4 regions of the Mesorhizobium sp. B2-4-1 genome follow, and region 1 is predicted to be linked to each of the others. Evidence: riboswitches for the same ligand, from Rfam matches in the RefSeq annotation. Region 1 holds a riboswitch; each other region holds the start of a gene.

What was found. Region 1 has a riboswitch for cobalamin ahead of FJ949_RS06435 (ABC transporter ATP-binding protein). Riboswitches for the same ligand answer to the same signal wherever they lie in the genome.
Region 2: it holds a riboswitch for cobalamin, as region 1 does, so the genes downstream of both, bluB (5,6-dimethylbenzimidazole synthase) here and FJ949_RS06435 (ABC transporter ATP-binding protein) in region 1, are expected to answer to the same signal.
Region 3: it holds a riboswitch for cobalamin, as region 1 does, so the genes downstream of both, FJ949_RS10175 (CbtB domain-containing protein) here and FJ949_RS06435 (ABC transporter ATP-binding protein) in region 1, are expected to answer to the same signal.
Region 4: it holds a riboswitch for cobalamin, as region 1 does, so the genes downstream of both, FJ949_RS10000 (DUF1636 family protein) here and FJ949_RS06435 (ABC transporter ATP-binding protein) in region 1, are expected to answer to the same signal.

The regions. Positions count from the first base shown of each region.
Region 1 covers NZ_VFVN01000002.1:372,666-377,774, forward strand. The annotation lists gene FJ949_RS06425 (iron ABC transporter permease) at 1-739, opposite strand, end outside; gene FJ949_RS06430 (ABC transporter substrate-binding protein) at 748-1,695, opposite strand; gene FJ949_RS06435 (ABC transporter ATP-binding protein) at 1,735-2,523, opposite strand; cobalamin riboswitch at 2,780-2,989, opposite strand; gene FJ949_RS06440 (LacI family DNA-binding transcriptional regulator) at 3,052-4,077, opposite strand; gene FJ949_RS06445 (Gfo/Idh/MocA family oxidoreductase) at 4,259-5,109, shown strand, end outside.
Region 2 covers NZ_VFVN01000006.1:414,709-419,817, reverse strand. The annotation lists gene FJ949_RS18470 (pirin family protein) at 1-622, opposite strand, end outside; gene FJ949_RS18465 (DUF2277 domain-containing protein) at 663-929, opposite strand; gene FJ949_RS18460 (exodeoxyribonuclease VII small subunit) at 1,028-1,279, opposite strand; gene FJ949_RS18455 (histone deacetylase family protein) at 1,283-2,209, opposite strand; cobalamin riboswitch at 2,331-2,511, shown strand; gene bluB (5,6-dimethylbenzimidazole synthase) at 2,560-3,312, shown strand; gene FJ949_RS18445 (TetR/AcrR family transcriptional regulator) at 3,356-3,961, opposite strand; gene FJ949_RS18440 (MFS transporter) at 4,082-5,109, shown strand, end outside.
Region 3 covers NZ_VFVN01000003.1:331,632-336,740, reverse strand. The annotation lists gene cobU (bifunctional adenosylcobinamide kinase/adenosylcobinamide-phosphate guanylyltransferase) at 1-434, opposite strand, end outside; gene FJ949_RS10180 (CbtA family protein) at 427-1,224, opposite strand; gene FJ949_RS10175 (CbtB domain-containing protein) at 1,240-1,419, opposite strand; cobalamin riboswitch at 1,455-1,651, opposite strand; gene FJ949_RS10170 (aromatic ring-hydroxylating dioxygenase subunit alpha) at 1,786-2,955, shown strand; gene FJ949_RS10165 (MFS transporter) at 2,959-4,158, opposite strand; gene FJ949_RS10160 (DUF1624 domain-containing protein) at 4,390-5,109, shown strand, end outside.
Region 4 covers NZ_VFVN01000003.1:296,461-301,569, reverse strand. The annotation lists gene FJ949_RS10005 (winged helix-turn-helix domain-containing protein) at 140-1,339, shown strand; cobalamin riboswitch at 1,369-1,573, shown strand; gene FJ949_RS10000 (DUF1636 family protein) at 1,611-2,057, shown strand; gene cobW (cobalamin biosynthesis protein CobW) at 2,060-3,112, shown strand; gene cobN (cobaltochelatase subunit CobN) at 3,129-5,109, shown strand, end outside.

The DNA.
Region 1 (5,109 bases):
TCCGTCGCATTCGCGCCACCGGCACGCCAAGACTTTCGGCGGCATTTTCGCCGGCCAGGAAAGCGTCCAGCCGGCGATGATTCCACAGCCCGTACGCCGCAATCGTGCCGGCCCCAAGCGCACCTAGCCAGATATTGTCCCACCGCGCCAGGCCGAGCCCGCCCATCGTCCAGAACAGCACCGAATGGGCGGCGCGCTGGTCACCGGCAAAGACCAGGTAATTGGTCAATGCGGTGAACATGAAGGAGACCGCAAGTCCGGCGAGGATCAGCCGTTCGGGGCCTTGTCCCCTCACCCGCGCAACCAGCAAAAGCACAACGCAAGCCGCCAGAATACCGCCGGTGAACGCGGCGATCGGTAGCGTCCAGATCCCGAAACTGTCGCCGAAGACGGTGATGACGGAGACAGCGCCGGCGGCGGCTCCCGACGAGAGACCGAACAGGAACGGATCGGCAAGATCGTTGCGCGTCACCGTCTGCAACAGCGCGCCGACCACGCCCAGGCCGCCGCCGAGACAGATGGCCAGGATGGTGCGCGGCAATCTGAGGTCGACGACGATCCTGCCGACCGGGCCGGACACGTCATGCCCCTTCAATCCGATCGCATGGCCAAGTGCTGCAACGACGTCGCCCAGCGGGATCATCGTCGAACCATAGGCGATCGATAGCAGCGCGAGCGCGGCCATAGCCGACGCGGCCGCCATCATGGCCAATACGAATGCCTTGTGCCGCAAAGTCATCTTCCCGGTTAAAATGCTTCCGGATGCATCGCCCTGGCGATCTTGCCGATCGCTTCGATGTTGGCCGGTCCGGGTGTCAGTTCGGCATAGCGAAGCGCCACGAAGCGTTCGTTCTTGACCGCGTCTATCTCCTTCATTGCCGGATGCGCTTTCAGGAAATCGAGCAGCTTCCGGTAGCCGCCGCCATCCTGATAGTCGAGCAGGATGAGGAATTGCGGATTGCGCGAGGCCACCGTCTCCCAATCCGTGTTGCCCCAGCTGGTGTCCATGTCGGCCATGATGTTGTCGCCGCCGGCCGCGGAAATCATGGCGTTGGGAATGGCGAACTTGCCTGATGTGAACGGCTTGTCCTCGCCGGAATCATAGAGGAAGACGCGCGTTCCCCTGCGGTCGCCGACCTTTGCGGCGATTTCGGCGAGCTGCGCCTTCCAGCCGGAGACGAGCTTATCCGCTTCGGCCTCCTTGCCGAAGATCTTGCCCAGCTTCTCGACATCGCCATAGAGCAGGTCCATCGAAGCGGCAGGCCGGTTCTTGTCGAGATGGACGCAGCTTTCCGTCAGCACCAGGGTCTTGATGCCGTGTGGCGCCAGCGTATCGGGCGTCACCTCGCCGCCCGGCTTCATGCCGTAATACCAGCCGGCGAAGAAGAAGTCGGGCTCGACAGCGACCAGGTTTTCCAGCGTCGGATATTTGGGCGCCAGTTCCGGGATCGAGCCTTGCTCGGCCTTGAATTCGGGGCCGACCTTGTACCATCCGGTGATGCCGGTCAGGCCGACGATCGACGGCTGCAGCTTCAGGGCGAAGGCCATCTCGGCCATGTTGAGATCGTGAATGACAGCGCGCTTTGGAGGCGCGTCGAAGGTCAGCGACTTGCCGCAGCTGTCGACCGTCACCGGAAAGGCGAAGGCCGTAGAGGCCAGCAGGGAGAAGGCAAGAGATACGGCAAGGCGTTTCACGGATGTTGCTCCTTCGTTGCACGGGAATTGGATCTGCGCTCACGAAGATGGCGCGGCACGGTTCGGAACCTCGAACACCGTCAGCTCGCGGTCCTCCGTCGGGTGGCGCAACCTAAAGACGTCGACACCGAAGATCTCGCGGATCAGCTGCTGAGTGAGTGCTTCGCGTGGCGGCGCCAGCACATGCAACCGGCCATGGCCCATCACCGCGACCCTGGTGGCGAAAGGCGTCACCAGCGCCAGATCGTGCAGCACCGCGATCACGGTCATGCCGAGGCCTGCAACCAGTTCGAGCAACTCGCTGCGCGCCCGCGGGTCGAGATGGTTGGTCGGCTCGTCGAGGAACAGGATCTTCGGCTCCTGTGCGATGGCGCGGGCAAGCTGGGCGCGCTGGCGCTCGCCGCCCGACAGCGAGCCGATGGTGCGGCCAAGCAGCGGCAACAGCCCGGTCCGGCGCAGCGCCTCGACGACAATGTCGCGTTCCTCGCTCCTGTGCCTGCGGCCGGTATGCGGAACCCGGCCGAGCTCGACATAATCGATCACCGCCAGCCGTGGATCCGGTTGATCGGTCTGGCCGACGACGGCGATGTGCAGCGCCCGCTCGGCGGTCGAAATCCTGTCCAGCAGGCGCCCGGTGAGCTTCACTTCGCCCGAACTCGGCCGCAGCATGCCCGACAGCATGCGCAGCAATGTCGTCTTGCCGGCGCCGTTGGGACCGATGATGGCGAGACGGTCGCCCGCCGCCACCGAAAGGCTGACCGGATGCACCAGATGCAGGCCATCCGCCGCCGCGGCCAGGTCGCGGGCCTCGAGAAGCGGCGCGGTCATGGGCAATTCCTTGCAGGGCCTGCCGGAATACGGGCCAGCGTCTTGCTTGCCAATCCTGCCGGACGCTGGCCTGAATTCACCTCGGTGGCGATATCGCGGCAAAGCGTGCACACGATGATGCGATGCATGGGAATGCAGTGAATGCGATCGATGGAGCCGTCCAACTTCCGTCACTTTCAAAAATGGCGACGGAAGGAAGCTGGCTTGAACCGGTCGACAAGACCGAACCCCGCGTCTCCTCCCGGCACACCCCGTCCGGTCAACCCATGCAGATGGCAGGTCTCCTGGCTCGCGGGTCGTTGCGCCATCCTGCCTTCCCAGCCTTGCCGGCCAGTGGCTTCTCGGATTTTGCTCGCCGCTTACAGTTGCGGGGGCAGCCATGGCTTCGACCCGAAAATCGGGCCTCACCATGTTCCCTTTTCACCCCTCGCCTTGCGGCGCGGGGACCATCACGAGTCGCAGCCTAGGATGCAGGCAGCGTCGAGGCAAGGTCGATGCATGTTCTGTTATAACGATACAAACGTGTGGTCAATCACTATCGCGCGCCACCAGTTCCAGCGGCCAGACCTCGCGAATGATCTCTGGCCCTTTCGCGCCGGCGAAAGCCGGGAGCGAGGCGAGCAGGATTTCGCCGAGCCGCCGCCCCATCGGGTCAAGGCTCGGACGAAAGCCGGTCAGCGCCGGCGAGAAATAACGGCAGAGCGGCGTGTCGACGATGACGATCACCGCGACATCCTGCCCGGGCTTGATCCCCATTTCGGCGAGCGCTTTGCAGCCGCCGAGCGCCATCGAGTCGTTGTTGAAGATAATCGCGGTCGGCGGATCCTTCGACCGCATGACTTGCGGTGTCACCGCGTAGCCACCGGCTTCGTTGATAAAACCGTCCACAATCAGGCCGGGATCGACTTCGATGCCGTGCCGCCGCAGCGCCTTGCAATAACCCTCCAGAAACAGATAACCGAAATTCAGGTCAAGCGACGGCCGGATGGCGGCGATGCGGCGGTGGCCACGCGCAACCAGCCGGTCGACCGCATCGGCGCCCGCCTTCTCGAAATCCAGATCCAGAGAGGGATAGCTGTCGTCGCCGGACCGGCTTCGGCCGAGCGTCGCGAAGGGAAAGCCGGCCTTGCTCAGATAGTCGATGCGATCGTCCTCGCGCCGCGTCCAGGCCAGTACGACGGCATCGGCACGACGCGTCTCGACGACGCGGCGCAGCCGCTCCTGTTGATAATCCGCCGGCGCGCCCATGACGATGATCAGGTCCAGCCCGCACTCGGCCAATGTCGCTTGCAGTCCGGTGAGGAACGGAATGAAGAACGGCTCGCCATACTGCTGGTCGCCCGGATGCGGCTGCAGCATGAAAGCCACGGCATGGGTGGTGCCGCGGCGTAGGTTCCTGCCCGAGTGGTTCGGTGAATAATTGAGCTTCCGGGCCGCCTCGAGCACGCGCTGGCGTGTCTCGGCGTTCACGTCGGCGCGCCCGTTAAGCGCGCGCGAGACTGTACCGATCGAAATGTTCAGGTGCCGCGCAAGATCGTGAATGCTGGACGCCAAGACCTCCCCCTCCTGCTTCTGGCTAGCACCAGCCGGTCGTGCGGCCAAGGCGTTTCAGAGCCGACGGTACAAATCCGATTGACAATATATGCCATCGGGTGTGTCATCGTAAACGTTTACGGAAGTCATTTACGGACTGCCGTGGGTGCCAGCCAGGAGGGGTTGGCCGGAGGAGCGCTGGATGATGCACGTCGTCCTGGTCGGGTGCGGAGCCATGAGCAAAACCTGGCTCGAGGCCATCAGCCAATCCCCTGCCGTCAAGATCGTCGGTCTCGTCGACCTCGACGCCGACAGGGCGCGCCAGCGGGCACGCGAATACGACCTCGCCGGGGTCGCGATCGGGACCGATCTCGACGTCGTTCTCTCCCAGACCAGACCCGATGCGGTGTTCGACGTGGTCGTGCCTGCCGCCCGTCGCGCCGTGGCGAATTCGGCCTTTGCCCATGGCTGTCATCTGTTGACGGAAAAGCCGCTGGCCGACAGCCCGGACAATGCGCGCGCCATCATCGACGATGCGCGGCGCGCCCGGCGCATCCATGCCGTGGTGCAGAACCGCCGCTACGTCGCCAACGTCCGGCGCATCCGGCGCTTCCTCGGCTCCGGCGCCATCGGCGCTGCGACCAGCATCCATGCCGATTTTTTCATTGCGCCGCATTTCGGCGGTTTCCGCGAAGGCATGCGCCATGTGCTGCTGCTCGACATGGCGATCCATACATTCGACGCCGCCCGCTACATGGTCGATGGCGAGCCGACCGAAGTGTATTGCCGGGAATGGGAGCCGGCCAATTCCTGGTACCGGCAGGGATCGTCGGCAAGCGCCACCTTCGAGCTCGGCCAGGGCAAGATGTTCACCTATCGCGGCAGTTGGTGCGCCGACGGTTTCCGCACCAGTTGGGAAGGCAGTTGGCGCATCGTCGGCGAACGCGGCAGCCTGACCTGGGATGGTCATGACGAGTTGAAGGCCGAAGCCGTGCTGCCGGAACGCGAAGGCCTGCTCGACAAGGTCGTGTCGGTAGCGGTGCCGCCGCTCGA
Region 2 (5,109 bases), on a different contig from region 1:
CAGCAGGGATTTTCACGCTGGCGCCGGGCGCCAGCCTGAGGTCGGCGTAGAGCGTCTCGGAATCGGCTCGCACCGGGGAACGCAGCCCCTGGAAATCGCCTATAACGATGCGGCCGCTGACGCCTTCCGCGTCGATGTCGGGAAGCCGCGCGACAGCGGTGTTTTCGAAAACCGGCGCCACTTCCTCCTTGCCGTCCGGCAGCGCCAACCATGTCTGCAGCCCCGAGATCGACATCGGCGCGCCGCGCAGTTCTTCCGGCGTGCGCTCCGAATGGACGATGCCGCGGCCGGCGGTCATCAGGTTCACGTCACCCGGCTCGATCACCATCTCGGTGCCGAGCGAATCGCGATGCCTGATCCTGCCGTCGAACAGGTAGGTGACCGTCGACAGGCCGATATGAGGATGCGGCCGGACGTCGAGCGCCTGACCGGCACGCAGGATGGCCGGGCCCATGCGGTCGAAGAAGATGAAGGGACCGACCAGCCGCCTTTTGGCAGTCGGCAAGGCGCGGCGAACCTGAAAACCGCCAATGTCCTTGGCGTTCGGAATGACCATCAATTCGATCTGGTCGCTGGCAAAGGCATCGCCGGCTTCAGGATCCTTCCCGGGAAAGAAGCTCATGAACTCTCCTTGTCAGCGGCCGATGGCTGCTTTGGCCAGATCAGGCAAAGCGGATCGCCGCCTTCGCCCGCAGCTTGGCCGCAACCTCCTCGCGATTGCGCGGATGCTGGTTGGTTTCAAGCGAATCGAGAAGCTCGCGCGCCGACGCCGCGATGGCCTCGACGGCATGGTCGAATGCGTGCTGGTTCTGCTTCGAAGGCCGCGTCGTTCCGCTCAGCTTGCGAACGAATTGAAGGGCTGCATCGCGCACCTCGTCGTTGGTCGCCGGCGGATCAAAATTGAACAGGGTCTTGATGTTTCTGCACATCGCTTCCGTATCTCCTCTTGTCCTGGAGCCGTTTCAATCGGGACGCGTTCTATCCTCAATCATGATCATGTCAAAAACCAGAGAGACGGCTGCGTGCCTCAATCCGCGTCCAGCGGCTCCGTCCCGACCGGCTTGCCGTCGCGGGACAGCCTGATCTTCTCCACCTTGTCCTCGGCCGCCTTCAGCAGCCGGTCGCAATGCACCTTCAGCGCCTCGCCGCGCTCGTAGATCCTAATGGACTGGTCGAGCGGCACATCGCCACGCTCCAGATCATCGACGATCTTCTCCAGCGCGTCGAGAGCCTGTTCGAAGCTCATCGCCTTGACGTCTTCGTTGGTTTCACCAGCCATCATTCATCCTTTCATCAGTCGCCCGACATGGGCGGCGACCGAAAATGCCAATCCTTGCAGATCGTAGCCGCCCTCGAGCAGGCTGACGAGCCGGTTGCCGCTGTGGCGCGCCGCGCGCTGCATGAGTTGGCCGGTCGCCCAGTCGAAATCATCCTCGGTCAGGTTGATCTCGGCCAGCGGGTCGCGATGATGCGCATCGAAGCCGGCCGAAATAATGATCAGGTCGGGTGCAAAATTGTCGAGCGAGGGCAGCACGCGCGACAGGAAGGCATCGCGGAACGCCTCGCTGCCGGTCTGCGGCGCAAGCGGCGCGTTGACGATGTTGCCGGCGCCGGTTTCGTTCTTTGCTCCGGTGCCGGGGTAGAGCGGCATCTGGTGCGTCGAGCAATAAAGCACGGACGGATCGTCCCAGAAAACATCCTGCGTGCCGTTGCCGTGATGCACGTCCCAGTCGACGATGGCGACACGTTCGATATCGTGTTTGCGCTGTGCATAACGTGCGGCGATGGCCGCCGTGTTGAACAGGCAGAAGCCCATCGCGGTCGCTTTCTCGGCATGATGGCCGGGCGGCCGGGCGGCGACGAAAACGTTGTCTGCCCTGCCGGCAAAGACGTCGTCGACGGCGGCGTTGGCGGCTCCGATCGCGGTGATCGCCGCCTGCCAGCTCTTCGGGCTGGCCGTTGTGTCGGCATCGATGCGGGCGATGCCCGTCTCGGGAATGGCGGCGCGTACCCGCTCGACGAAATCCTCGGGATGCGCGTAGAGAATGGTGACCTCATCGCCTTGTGGCGCCTCGAGGCGGTCGAGCGCGGCAAAAGCCTCGTCGTCGAGCACGCGCTCAATGGCGCGCAAGCGGTCCGGCCGCTCCGGATGGCCGGGTGGCGTGATGTGCTCGAGGAAGATCGGATGGGTGTAGAGACGAGTGGCCATGCTCCCTATCTAGTGCCCCGGCGCGGCGATGGCCATGCATTGCGGCCTGATGGCTGGGGAAAATCGCGCCTGCGTCCATTCGCGTCGCCGCGGGGATTGGCGGCGCAGGGGCTTCGTCGTAAAGTCCCGGCCACTGCCTGGTGCCCGCCGCGAGCGGGAGAATCGGGAACACGGTTTGATACCGTGGCGTGCCCAACGCTGTAAGGGGGACCGCGCCGGTAAATGCCACTGTCGATGACGGGAAGGCGCCGGATGCGGGTTGATCCCGAGCCAGAAGACCGGCCTGGCAGGCATCGTCATCCGCATGGTCAGGCGGACGGCAGTTGATTGCAATCGCAAGGGGACAAGCGATGCCGGACAATATGACCATCCCCGTGGGTGACGGATTCGACCAGATGGCGCGCGATGCGGTCTACCGCGCCATGTTCACGCGGCGCGATGTCCGCAGCCATTTTACATCAGAGGCCGTAGACGACGAGGTCTTGGCGCGGCTGCTGCTTGCCGCCCATCACGCGCCATCGGTCGGCTTCATGCAGCCATGGAATTTCATCGTCATTCGTGGCACCGAACGACGGGAACAGGTGCGCGACCTGTTCCTCGCGGCGCGCGAGCAGGAATTGCCGGCGATCGAGGAAGAGCGGCGGGCGCTCTACCGCAAGCTCAAGCTGGAAGGCATCTGCGAAAGCGCGCTCAATATCTGTATCACCTGCGACCGCCGACGCTCACAGGGTTCGCCGCTGGGACGCTGGCACAATCCCGAGATGGATCTCTACAGCACGGTCTGCGCGGTGCAGAATTTCTGGCTGGCGGCGCGCGCCGAAGGCGTCGGCGTCGGCTGGGTCAGCATTATCGAGGCGCAGGCGTTGAAAGGCCTTCTGTCGATTCCCGAGCATGTGACGCCGGTGGCCTATCTCTGTGTCGGCCGTGTCTCGGAGTTCGCGCCGAAACCGGACCTCGAAACACATGGCTGGGGGCGGCGGCTGCCGCTGCCCGAGCTGATCATGAGCGAGACGTTTTGCGGACAGGGCGAAGTTCCGCTCAAATCAACGATCGCACGCCTCAAGGCGGCAACATGCGAAAAGTCTGACAAACTCTTGATTTGATTGCCGATACGGCATGCCCAGAGCTGCCGGCGGCCTGCCGTCGTCAGGCGGCTCCGGCATCCTTCCTCAACAATCCTTCGAGCAGTTGCTTGAATGCCGCCACCACGGTCTTCGACGTCGCTTCCGGGTCGTTCGAATTGGCGATCCGCTGCGCCGCCTGGCTGCTCGCCCCGTTGATCAGCCGTGCCGCGGTCTCGGGGTCTACGCCCGGGACAACCACCCCGTCGCCCTGCAGCGTCGTCAGGTGATCGGTCATCGACGCGACGCAGGCATTGGCGTTCGGCCATTGCGCGGGATCCCCCAGCACGGCCGGACCGTCCCGAAACATGATGCGCTGGATTTCCGGCTCCAGCGCCATTTCGATGTAGCTCGTGCATTCGTCGACGAAGCTTTGCCAGCGGGTCGGTGCTTTCGCTGCAACCTCATTCACTCGTGCCGCCATCTCGGCGTCTATCTCGGCGATAACCGCCTGCAAAAGCCCCTTCTTGTCCCCGAAATGATGATAGAGCGCACCGCGCGTCAGCCCGGCCGATGCGGTGAAATCATCCATCGATGCCTCGGCATAACCAATCGTTCCGAACGCATGCCGGGCCGCGGCAATCAATTTGGCGCGCGTTTCGGCGATCATTTCCCTGCGGGGCTTGTGCATCTCTTCTGGCCTTATCCACATACGTCACGTATGCCAATTGACATACGCGACGTATGATCTATTTAGTATTCATACGCGTCGTATGTAATTTCCGAATCGCCTTTTGTCGAGGAACGGACCATGCAGAACCCCTATTCCGAGATCTTTCGAGCCCCTGGCGCCAAGGGCTTTGCCGCTGCAGGCTTCATGGCGCGCCTGCCGATCGCCATGGCGCCGATCGGCATCGTGGCGATGCTGTCGCAGACGCGTGGCGAATACTGGCTGGCGGGTGCCGTCTCGGCGACATTCGCGCTGGCCAACGCTTTCCTGGCGCCGCAGATCTCCAGGCTGGTCGACCGCCTCGGCCAGACATGGATCGTCGTGCCCACCACCATCATCTCCGTGCTGGCATTCCTGCTGCTGATTGCGTCGGCCAACCAGGATTGGCCGGTATGGACATCGTTCGTGTCGGCGCTGCTGGCAGCGGCCATGCCCAGCATGCCGGCAATGGTGCGCGCGCGCTGGACCGAGCTTTTTCGCGGCCGGCCGGAGATGAACACAGCCTTCGCCTTCGAATCGGCGGCCGACGAACTGGTCTATATCGCCGGCGCGTCGCTGTCGGTGGGCCTCAGTGCGGCGCTGTTTCCGGAAGCAGGCATGCTGGCGAGCACGTTGTTTCTCGCTTTGGGCTCGATAGCATTCATCCTGCAGCGATCGACGGAGCCGAAAGTGCGGCCGGTGGACCATGGTTCGACTGGCTCGGCAATCCGCCTGCGGCCGGTACAGATCATCACCTTCGCCCTGATCTTCATCGGCGCGACCTTCGCGACGACGGAAGTGAGCACGGTGGCGATCACCAAGGAGTTCGGCCAAGCCGGTGCCGCAAGCCTGGTGATCGGCGTCTATGCGCTGGGATCGTTCGTGTTGGGCATCGTGGTCGGCGCGCTCAACCTCAAGACGCCGCTACAGCGCCAGCTGACCGTCGCGGTCGCCATCATCGCAGTCAGCACGATTTTGCCGCTCACCGCCGACAGCGTGCCGATTTTGGCGCTGACCGTCTTCATCAGCGGCGTGGCGATCTCGCCGACTTTCATCACGGCATTCGGCCTGATCGAACGGCATGTGCCGGAAGCGATGCTGACCGAGGGCATTACCTGGGTGACAACGGG
Region 3 (5,109 bases), on a different contig from region 1:
GCGGCGTCGCGGAACCGGCGCCCCAGCGCATTGTCCGGCACGATGCCTTGCCCGACCTCGTTGGATACAACAAACCAGGGTCCGCGCGGCCGCGACAGCATGTCAGCCAGCCGCCGGCATACGCCCTCTACATCATGTTCGGCCAGCATGTGGTTGGTCAGCCACAGCGTCAGGCAGTCGACAAGCACCGGCTGGTCCTCCGGTAGGGTCTCGAGTGCACCGACAAGGTCTAGCGGTGCATCGATGGTCGTCCAGCCCTCGCCGCGCCGCGACCGGTGCAACGCGATGCGCTGCCGCATCTCGTCGTCATAAGGTTGCGCCGTGGCGATGTAGGCCCATGGCGAAGGCAAGGCGGTCATCAGCGTTTCGGCGTGCGCGCTCTTGCCGGAGCGCGCACCGCCGATGATGAAGGTCAGTCTTCCGCGATCAGGCAAAGCTGTCGCGCAGGCCCGTCGCGCTGCCGGTGAAGCGTCCACGCACCACGCCGACGACAGCGCCCAGCACGAGCCAGAACACCAGGTTCGTCACTGTCACCGCCACCACGAACTGATGGTGCAGGCCTTCCGGGATCGGCGTCTCGAAACTGTCGGGCTGCGGCGCGCCGACGATATGCGGCGCGACGATCAACACCACACCCAGAATCGCCAGCGGCAGTGATTTGCGGAAGGCGATCAGGGCAAGGCCGATCGCCGTCGCCGCCACCGTCGCCGTCCACCAGATCTGGCGTGGCAGAAGCTCGGCGGCAGGCATGGCCGGCAGTTCCGGCGGCAGGCCGAGGCCCGGCGCCAGCGTGAACACGGCAAAGCCGGCCAGTCCCCAGAACACGCCCTGGCGCCAGTTGCCGATGCCGCCGGCGAATTCCGAAACCGCGACCAGGACCAGCGCGAAGCCGATGCCGGTGACGATGTTGGCAAGCACGCTGAAAGCGAAACGCTCGAAGCCGTCGGCCGGCGCCCAGCCTTCCTCTTCAGCCGGAACAGCTTCAGCGGCTGCCGGCGCGGCGGAACTCATGGCATTGCCCGCCGGGGCGGCAGAGTTCATGGCGTTGTTGTCGGTCGGGGCCGGTGCGGTATGGTCGTGGTGGTGGCCGCCGCCGGCCTGTTCGTAGACTTCCGCCTTCAGGATCAACGGCACGGTGGCATAGGCCTGCATGCAGGCGAGAACGACACCGGCCACGAGCCCTGCGATCGCCGCGATGAACACGACGTTGCGAAACAGGTTCATGATGTCAAATCCCTATCAGTGGCAGGGAAACGCCATCGAGTGGCGATAGTCGTGCGCGGCATTGTGGACCGCGTCGATATGCGAGAAACCGACAAAGCCTACGACGAAAACGCCGAGCAGCGCCGCGAGCGCGAGCTGCAGGAGGCGCGACTGCGAGGAGATGGAGGCGCCGAGGGAGACGGAAGCGGTATTCATGTCTTGTCCTTTCACCCTCCACCCGAGGGCATCGAAGTCAGTTTCCTGTCGCCGGCAGGTCTCCTGGCTCGCGGATCAGCGCCCTTCCCCACCTTCCCGAAGAAAATCTTCAGTGGCATATGGAGAGGACTACCGCACACAGTTGCGGGGGCAGCCACGGCATTGGGCAACAAATCTGCCCGCACCGCATTCCCTCTTGGCTCCAATCGGAACCGACGACGAAGGTGACTATAGGGAAAATCGCCGCATCCGGCAAACCAAATTCCGACGGCGACAAGCGCTTTAGCGCCGTCCGGCCGCTTGCTCCGCTGCAATTGACAATTTCCGTGGCCGGGTGTCGGCTGCCATCCTCACAGGAGGCCAGCCATGCAGCCCGTCCGGAGCCAGCACGCCCCCTATAACGGCCTCACCCGGGCCGAGCCGACATTGCCGTCCTCGGCCTATTGGGATGCGGCGGCCTACCAGCGCGACCTCGACGCCATCTGGTACAGGAACTGGCTGCTCGTCTGCCGTGAAGCTGATCTCGCCCAACCGCTGGCTTTCCGCACCTTCCGTGTCGGCACCCAGGAGATCGTCGTGCTGCGTGACGATACCGGCGAACTGCGCGCCTTCCACAACACCTGCCGGCATCGCGGCTCGCAGCTTTGCCAGGAACGCGAGGGGCGGCTGAAGGCGCGGCTGATCACCTGCCCCTACCACGCATGGTCCTATTCGCTGCGCGGCGATCTCGTGCGCGTGCCATCGAAAACGCTGCCCGAAGGTTTCGACAAGGCGGACCATCCGCTCTATCGCGTCGCGCTGTCGGTCTGGCGCGGCTTCGTCTTCGTCAATCTCGCGGAAGATGCCGCCGGCTCGGCGCACTCATCCTTCGACCCGGCCTCCGGCGATCTCGGCAACTGGCCGCTGGAATCGCTGGTATCGGGCCATGTGCTGCGCAAGGTGATGAACTGCAACTGGAAGATCTTCTGGGAAAACTTCAACGAATGCCTGCATTGCCCCGGCGTCCACAAGGACCTGTCGCGGCTGGTGCCGATCTACGGCCGCGGCCTGATGGGCCGGCATGACGACCCCGAATGGACCCGCCATGCCGACAATGACGCGCCGGAATTTTCCGGCGGGCTGCGGGCGGGTGCCGAAACATGGTCACGTGACGGCCAGGCGCATGGGCCGGTCTTTTCGGGCCTGACGCCGGCCGAGCACGCCGCCGGCCAGACCTACGCCACCAGCCTGCCCTCGATGTTCATCGTCGGCCACGTCGACTATGTCAGGTCCGTACGGCTGGTGCCGCTTGGCCCCGAGCAGACCGAATTGACCGCCGAATGGCTGTTCGCGCCCGACGCGCTCGCCGCCACCGACATCGACAACATCGTCGGATTCGGCACCCAGGTGCTGGAGGAGGATGCCGCGATCTGCGAGGTCAACCAGAAAGGGCTGCGCTCCATGCGCCATAAGGCCGGCGTGCTGATGCCGGAGGAGTACGACCTCCACCGCTTCCACGATTGGGTACGCGAACGACATGCTGCGCTTGTGCCGTAAGCTTCACAGCGACTTCGGCAGATACCGCCAGGTGACATAACCGCAGACCGCCGCAAGCAGGCCGAGCGTGACGAAAACCGAGCCCAGTCCGAAAAAGGCCAGCACCACCGAGTAGACCAGCGGCGGCGTCAGTTCGGAAAAGTCGAGATAAGTGCGGTAGACCGCAGCCATCTGCGCCCGCTCATAAGAGCGGACCGAGCGCATGAAGGCGGTCGAGCCCAGCGCGTCGAGCGCGATGGTGAAGAAGGCGCCGCACAGCAGGAAGGCGCCGGTGACGAGCGGCGCGCTTTCGCCGACGGCACCCGCCGCCAGCAGCACCACCGACATGGCGAAATAGGCAAAAGTCATGGTCCTGCGGCCGCCGAAGCGCTTGCCGGCCTTGCCCCAGAAAATCGCCATGAACAAAAGCGCGTTGCCTGCCGAAACCAGAATGCCGCCGGCAAGTTCGCCCTCACCGGTGATGACCATGAACAGCGGGCCATAGACGAAAAATGTCGTCCAGAAGCAGGAGCGGCCGAAGGCGATCAGCCAGGCCAGCCTCAGCCTCGGCTGCGCGACGAAGCGGCCGATATTGGCTAGCGGGTTGACCGGGCGCGTCTTGCCCGGCCGGATCGAGGGATTGTCGCCGAGCCGGTAGGTCCAGAACAACGCCAGCAGGGCCAAGGCGAATACGGCGACCGCGCCATGCGCGGCATAGATGCCGAAGCGTGTGTAGAGAAAGATGCCGAGCGTCGGCCCACCCGTCCAGGCAAACATCGACCACGCCATGCGCAGCGATTCGGCCTGCATGAAATCGGTCTTGCGGATGTGGTCCATGATGTAGAGGTTGAGCGTGATCGACAGCGCACTGGCGCCCATGACACGGCACAGCATGCCGGCCAATTGCCCTGCGAGCGTATGCGTGACGAAGAACAGCGAGCCGATCGCCAGCAGGCAGGCGCCCGCCGTGTAGACCCAGCGCCGCGCGAAGCGCTGGATCAGCATCGGCATGAACAGGGTCACCGACAGGCCGAGCATCGCCACTATGGTGTAGAGGATCGAGACGATCTGCTCGTTGTGGAGGATCTCGTAGGCCTGGATCGGGATGACGCTCGACACCGTGGCGCGAGCGAAGGATTCGACCGCGTAGAGCGAGGCGAAGGTGCGGGCATCCGCGGCCTTGAGGGCCGGTAGCCAGATCGGATGGCGCACATGCGTGGACATTGCTTCCCCAAAGCAGAATCACCAGCCAAATCTGCGGCCATCATTTCGCGACCGGTAACAGGAAACCGACGTGCCCCGGTTAAAACGAAGCCGGTCAAAGGCTTTCCGGTGCTGGCCTAAAGGGGTGCCTGATGCAGCGCCGGCTGATCGTCCGTATCGAAGCTCACGGCCTTCTTTTGTCCGGCGTAACCGTGATAGTCCTCGTGCGGGGCTGAATCAGATCGCGAGACCATGAGCATCCAGACGCCGACCATGCCCACAGCGGAGTTGCCGAAGACCAAGCGAATCGTCGCCATCGACATGCTGCGCGGCATCGCGCTGGTCGCCATGGCGAGCTACCATTTCACTTGGGACCTGGAATTCTTCGGCTACACCGATCCCGGCCTGACCGCCTTCGGCTGGTGGAAGTTCTATGCTCGCTGCATCGCCTCGACCTTCCTGTTCCTGGTCGGCGTCAGCCTGTATCTCGCCCATGGCAAAGAGATCCGCTGGAACGGCTTCTGGAGACGCTTCGCCATGGTCGTCGGAGCGGCGATCGCCATTTCGGTCGCCACCCGTATCGCCACGCCGGACGGGTGGATCTTCTTCGGCATCCTGCACCAGATCGCGCTGGCGAGCCTGCTCGGGCTGGCATTCCTGCGCCTGCCGGCGCTGCTCACACTGCCGATCGCCGCGGCGGTCATCGCCATTCCCTTCTATTTTCGGCTGGAATCGTTCGATCACCCCTGGCTGTGGTGGGTCGGCCTTTCCGCGGTCAACCCACACTCCAACGACTATGTCCCGCTGTTCCCGTGGTTCGGTGCGGTGCTTGTGGGCCTCGGAGCGACCAAGCTTGCCTCCGGCTTCGGCGCCTTGGCGCGCCTGGCGGATGTGGCACCCGGGCGCTGGTCCAACCCGCTGGGCTTCATCGGCCGGCACAGCCTGGCCTTCTACCTGATTCACCAGCCGCTG
Region 4 (5,109 bases), on a different contig from region 1:
GTCCGATCCGCTCCTGTCTGATTTCCTTCGCTTTTTACTCCACTTTTCTCTCCTGACAGAGTTGCCGCCAAAACCCTGCTAGCATGGCCGGAATCAACTGTCCGAACGACGCTCAACAAGCCATCAGAGTCGCATCCGAATGAAGGAAAAGATCTCGCTTGCCACGGCCCGGCGTATCGCGCTCGCCGCCCAAGGGTTCACTGATCCCCGCCCCGCCGGCACGCCCGACCGACGCCACTTCGCCCGCGTGCTCTCGCGTACCGGCCTGCTGCAGATCGATTCCGTCAGCGCGGTGGTGCGCGCTCATTACATGCCGCTCTATTCGCGCCTTGGTCCCTACCCGTTCGCCTTGCTCGACAACGCCGCCGTCACGCGCAAGCGCACGGTTTTCGAATACTGGGCGCACGAGGCTTCCTTCCTGCCGGTCGAGACCTATCCGTTGATGCGTTGGCGCATGCAGCGCGCCGAGCGTGGCGATGAAATGTATCTGGGCCTGGCCAAATGGGGCCGTGAGCACGCCGCCTATATAGAAGAGATCTACCGCGAGGTCGCGGAGCGCGGCCCGATCGCCGCTTCCGCGCTCGAAGGCCAGAAAGGATCCGGCGGCTGGTGGGGCTGGAGCCACGCCAAGCATGCCTTCGAATGGCTGTTCTGGGCAGGACGCATCACCACCGCGCACCGCCGTGGCTTCGAACGCTTCTACGATCTGCCCGAGCGCGTGCTGCCGCAGGCGATCCTCGATCTGCCGGTGCCGTCAGCCGAGGACGCGCATCGGGAATTGCTGCGGATATCCGCCCGCGCTCATGGCGTCGCGACAGCAAGCGACCTGCGCGACTATTTCCGCCTGTCGCCGGCCGACATGAAGGGCCGGCTGGAGGAGCTGGTTGAAACAGGCGAGCTGGTGCCGGTGCGTGTCGAGGGCTGGAACAAACCGGCTTACCTCCATAAGGAGGCCCGTATTCCACGAAAAATCGAGGCCCGCGCCTTGCTGGCGCCGTTCGATCCGGTCGTTTTCGAGCGCTCGCGCACGGAGCGGCTGTTCGATTTCCACTACCGCATAGAAATCTACACCCCTGCCGAAAAACGGCAATACGGCTATTACGTCCTGCCGTTCCTGCTCGGCGACAGGATCGTGGCGCGCGTCGACCTCAAGGCCGACCGGCCGGCCAGCGTGCTACGCGTCCACGCGGCCTATGCCGAGCCCGGCGCGCCGCCTGAAACCGCCGCGCAACTCTTCCAGGAATTGACGCAGATGCAGGGCTGGCTCGGCCTCGAACGGATCGAGGTTACGCCCGCCGGCGACCTTGGGCAGCCGCTCGCCGACATTGCCGTGTCGTAGACGCGCGTTGACACCGCCGCCTGCAAGAGCCTAAATCCATTCCAGACGGTCTCCTCTCGGCAAAGGGAGGAGCCAAGAGGGAATGCGGTGCGAAATCTCGATTTCAAATCCGCGGCTGTCCCCGCAACTGTAAGCGACGAGCCAAGGCCGAAAACCACTGGGACGGTCCCGGGAAGGCGGCACGAAGGCGATGACCCGCGAGCCAGGAGACCTGCCGTCTGAGACATAAGAATCCGATCGCCCGGCGGGTTTTCCGGGCAAGGAGCCCGATTTGGAACGCGACAGCAGTTTCCCGGCTGAAACAGCGGACATTTTGTCTGGCGATAGCGACTTGTCTGGCGATAGCGACGCCTTGGCCGGCGTCACTGTCATCATCTGCGCTTCCTGCCGCGACGAGACCGGTTCCGATGCCCATCCCCGCGCCGGCGAAGTTTTGGCTCAAGATACGCGCCAAGCCGCAACGGCCGACAATGTCCGTGTCCGCACCGTCGAATGCCTCGGCAACTGCAAGCGCCGTCTCAGTGCCGCGATTCTTCGCGACGGCTGCTGGAGTTATGTCTTCGGCGACCTGAACATCGCCAGCGGCGCCGATCTCGTCACCGGCGCGAAACTCTTCGCCGCTTCGACCAACGGCCTCATTCCGTGGCGCGGCCGTCCGGATTCCCTCAAGCGCGGCCTCGTCGCCCGCATTCCTCCCCTCGACATGCTGAAGGACTGATCATGACCGCCGCAGTTTCCGCCGCCACTCTCTCCCGCGTCCCCTGTACCGTCGTCACCGGCTTCCTGGGTGCCGGCAAGACCACGCTGGTCCGCCATCTCCTGGAAAACGCGGGCGGCAAGCGTATCGCCATCATCGTCAACGAATTCGGCGACATCGGCATCGACGGCGAGATACTCAAGGGCTGCGGCATCGACACCTGCCCGGAGGAAAACATCGTCGAACTGGCCAATGGCTGCATCTGCTGCACCGTCGCCGACGATTTCGTCCCGGCGCTCGACCAGATCCTGTCGCTGACGCCGAAAGTCGACCACATCCTGATCGAAACCTCAGGTTTGGCTCTGCCCAAGCCGCTGGTCCAGGCCTTCCAGTGGCCGACGGTGAAGAGCCGGGTGACAGTCGACGGCGTGATCGCCGTGGTCGACGGTCCGGCACTCGCCGAGGGGCGCGTCGCCAACGACATGGACGCCCTGCAGGCGCAACGCGCGCAGGACCAGACACTGGACCATGACGACCCCGTCGAGGAGGTGTTCGAGGACCAGATCGCCTGCGCCGACCTCATCATCCTGTCGAAGAGCGACCTGATGGATGCCGCAGGTTCGGCTCGCGCCAACGCCATCATTGGCGAACACTCCGCCCGCGCCGTGAAGGTCGTGCCGACGGCTCATGGCAAGGTCGATCCGTCCGTGCTGCTCGGGCTAGGCCTCGCCGTCGAGGACGACATCGAGAACCGCAAGTCCCATCATGACGGCGCCTTCGACCACGAGCACGACGACTTCGATACGTTCATCGTCGACATCCCCTCGATCGCCAACCCGGACGACCTGGCAAAGCGCGTCGCCACCGCCGCCGAACAGGAGAACGTGCTGCGGGTGAAAGGCTTCGTCGAGGTCGGCGGCAAGCCGATGCGGCTTTTGCTCCAGGCCGTTGGTCCGCGCGTCAATCATTACTACGACCGCGCCTGGACGGCTGACGACGACCGCCGCTCGCGCCTGGTCGTCATCGGCCTCAAGGGGCTGAACCGCCCGGCGATCGAGCATATCCTCGCCGGCTGAGGCAACACCGACCGCGATGCACATCCTCACCACCACATCCGCCTCGCTCGACGATCTCGCCGAGCCGGTCGATCTGCGGCAGACGCCGGCGGAGATGGTGGCGCTGTCCTTCACGGACAGCGACCTGGCCGGACTGGCAGCGGCTTGGAAAGGCGACGCCGATCGGCTGCCCACGATGCGGCTGGCCGCGCTGCGCGACCTGCGCCACCCCATGTCCGTCGACCTCTGGATCGACAGCGTCGCCCGTAACGCCAAAGTCATTCTGGTGCGTATTCTCGGCGGTTACGAGTGGTGGCGCTACGGCTGCGACCAGTTGGCCGTGGTTGCCCGTGAGCGCGGCATAAAGCTGGCACTGCTTCCCGGTGAAAGCCACGACGAGGATATCAGGCTGATCGAAGCCTCGACGCTGCCGCGCGAGGAACTGGACGGGCTGCTCAATTATTTCCGCCAGGGCGGCCCGGCCAATATGAGCGCGCTGGTGCGCAGGCTGGCGCGGTTGGCGGGGTCTGATGCCGAATTTGCCGAACCGGTTAGCGTGCCGAAAGCCGGGTTTTATGAGCCGGGGCGCGGAGTCGTGGAGAAGCCGGACTTATCGAATGTTGACGATCCTTCACACCCCCCTCTGTCCGGCAGGACATCTCCTCCGCAAGGGGGGAGATCGGCTGTCATCAAGGCCGGCTCCTCTTCTGTCCCCTTGGACAGGGATTTATCTCGACCATCCGCGATAGGCGAAATCGTCGATGAAAGAGCAATCTCCCCCCTTGCGGGGGAGATGTCCGGTAGGACAGAGGGGGGTGTGACGGAACTCGACGCCGGCAACGTCAACCCACCCGTGATTCCCGTCCTCTTCTACCGCTCGATGCTGCTCGCCGCCGATGTCGCGCCGATCGACGCGCTTTTCGAGGCGCTACGGCAGCGCGACATGCTCCCCGTCCCCATCTTCGTCTCCAGCCTGAAAGACCCGGAATCTCTGGCTTTTGTTGAAACCGCGATTGCCCAGCTCAAGCCCGCCGCCATCATCACCGCGACCGCTTTCGCGTCCGGCGCCGAACCCGGCGTCGAAACCCTGTTCGACCGCGCCGGCGTTCCCGTCTTCCAGGTCATCGTCGCCACCACCCGCCGCGACGTATGGGAGAAGAACCAGCGCGGGCTGGCGCCCGCCGACCTCGCCATGCATGTCGTTCTGCCCGAACTGGACGGCCGCATCCTCGCCGGCGCCGTTTCGTTCAAGGGCGAAAGCGAGACCGACCCGGCGCTCGGCCACCGCGCCTTTGCCAACCGGCCGGAGCCCGATCGCGTCGAACAGGTGGCGGACCGGGTCGCGGCCTTCATCAGCCTTCGGGAAACGCCGCGCGCCGAGCGCAAGGTCGCTATCCTGATCCCCGATTACCCAAGCGCTCCCGGCCGCACCGGCTATGCGGTCGGGTTGGATGTGCCATCGAGCGTGCTGGCGATGCTGCACGACCTCCAGGAACAGGGCTATGCGGTTGAGGGAATTCCCCAAACGTCGCGTGCGTTGCTGGATGCGCTGGAGCGCAGCAAGGCTGGGTTGGAGTTGGATGAATACCTTGCCTTCTCAACGGAATTGCCGGGCGCAGCAATTGCTGCCGTAGAAGCAGCTTGGGGCAAAGCCGAAGGCGAGACAGGTTTGCGCGAGCCACCCCCCTCTGTCCTGCCGCCAATCTCCCCCCTTGAGGGGGAGATGTCCGGCAGGACAGAGGGGGGCGCCTCGCGCAAACCTTCGCCATCAAGCGAAAAACACTTCCCCTTCCGCGCCGCGACCTTCGGCAACATCACCGTGGCGCTGGCTCCAGACCGCGGCCGCTCGGCCGACCGCCGCGCCGACTATCACGACCCGACGCTGCCGCCGCGCCATGCATTGCTCGCCTTCGGCCTGTGGCTGCGCAAATTGCTCGGCGTCCATGCGCTCATCCATGTTGGCGCGCATGGCACGCTGGAATGGCTGCCGGGCAAGACGGTTGCGCTTTCGCAAAGCT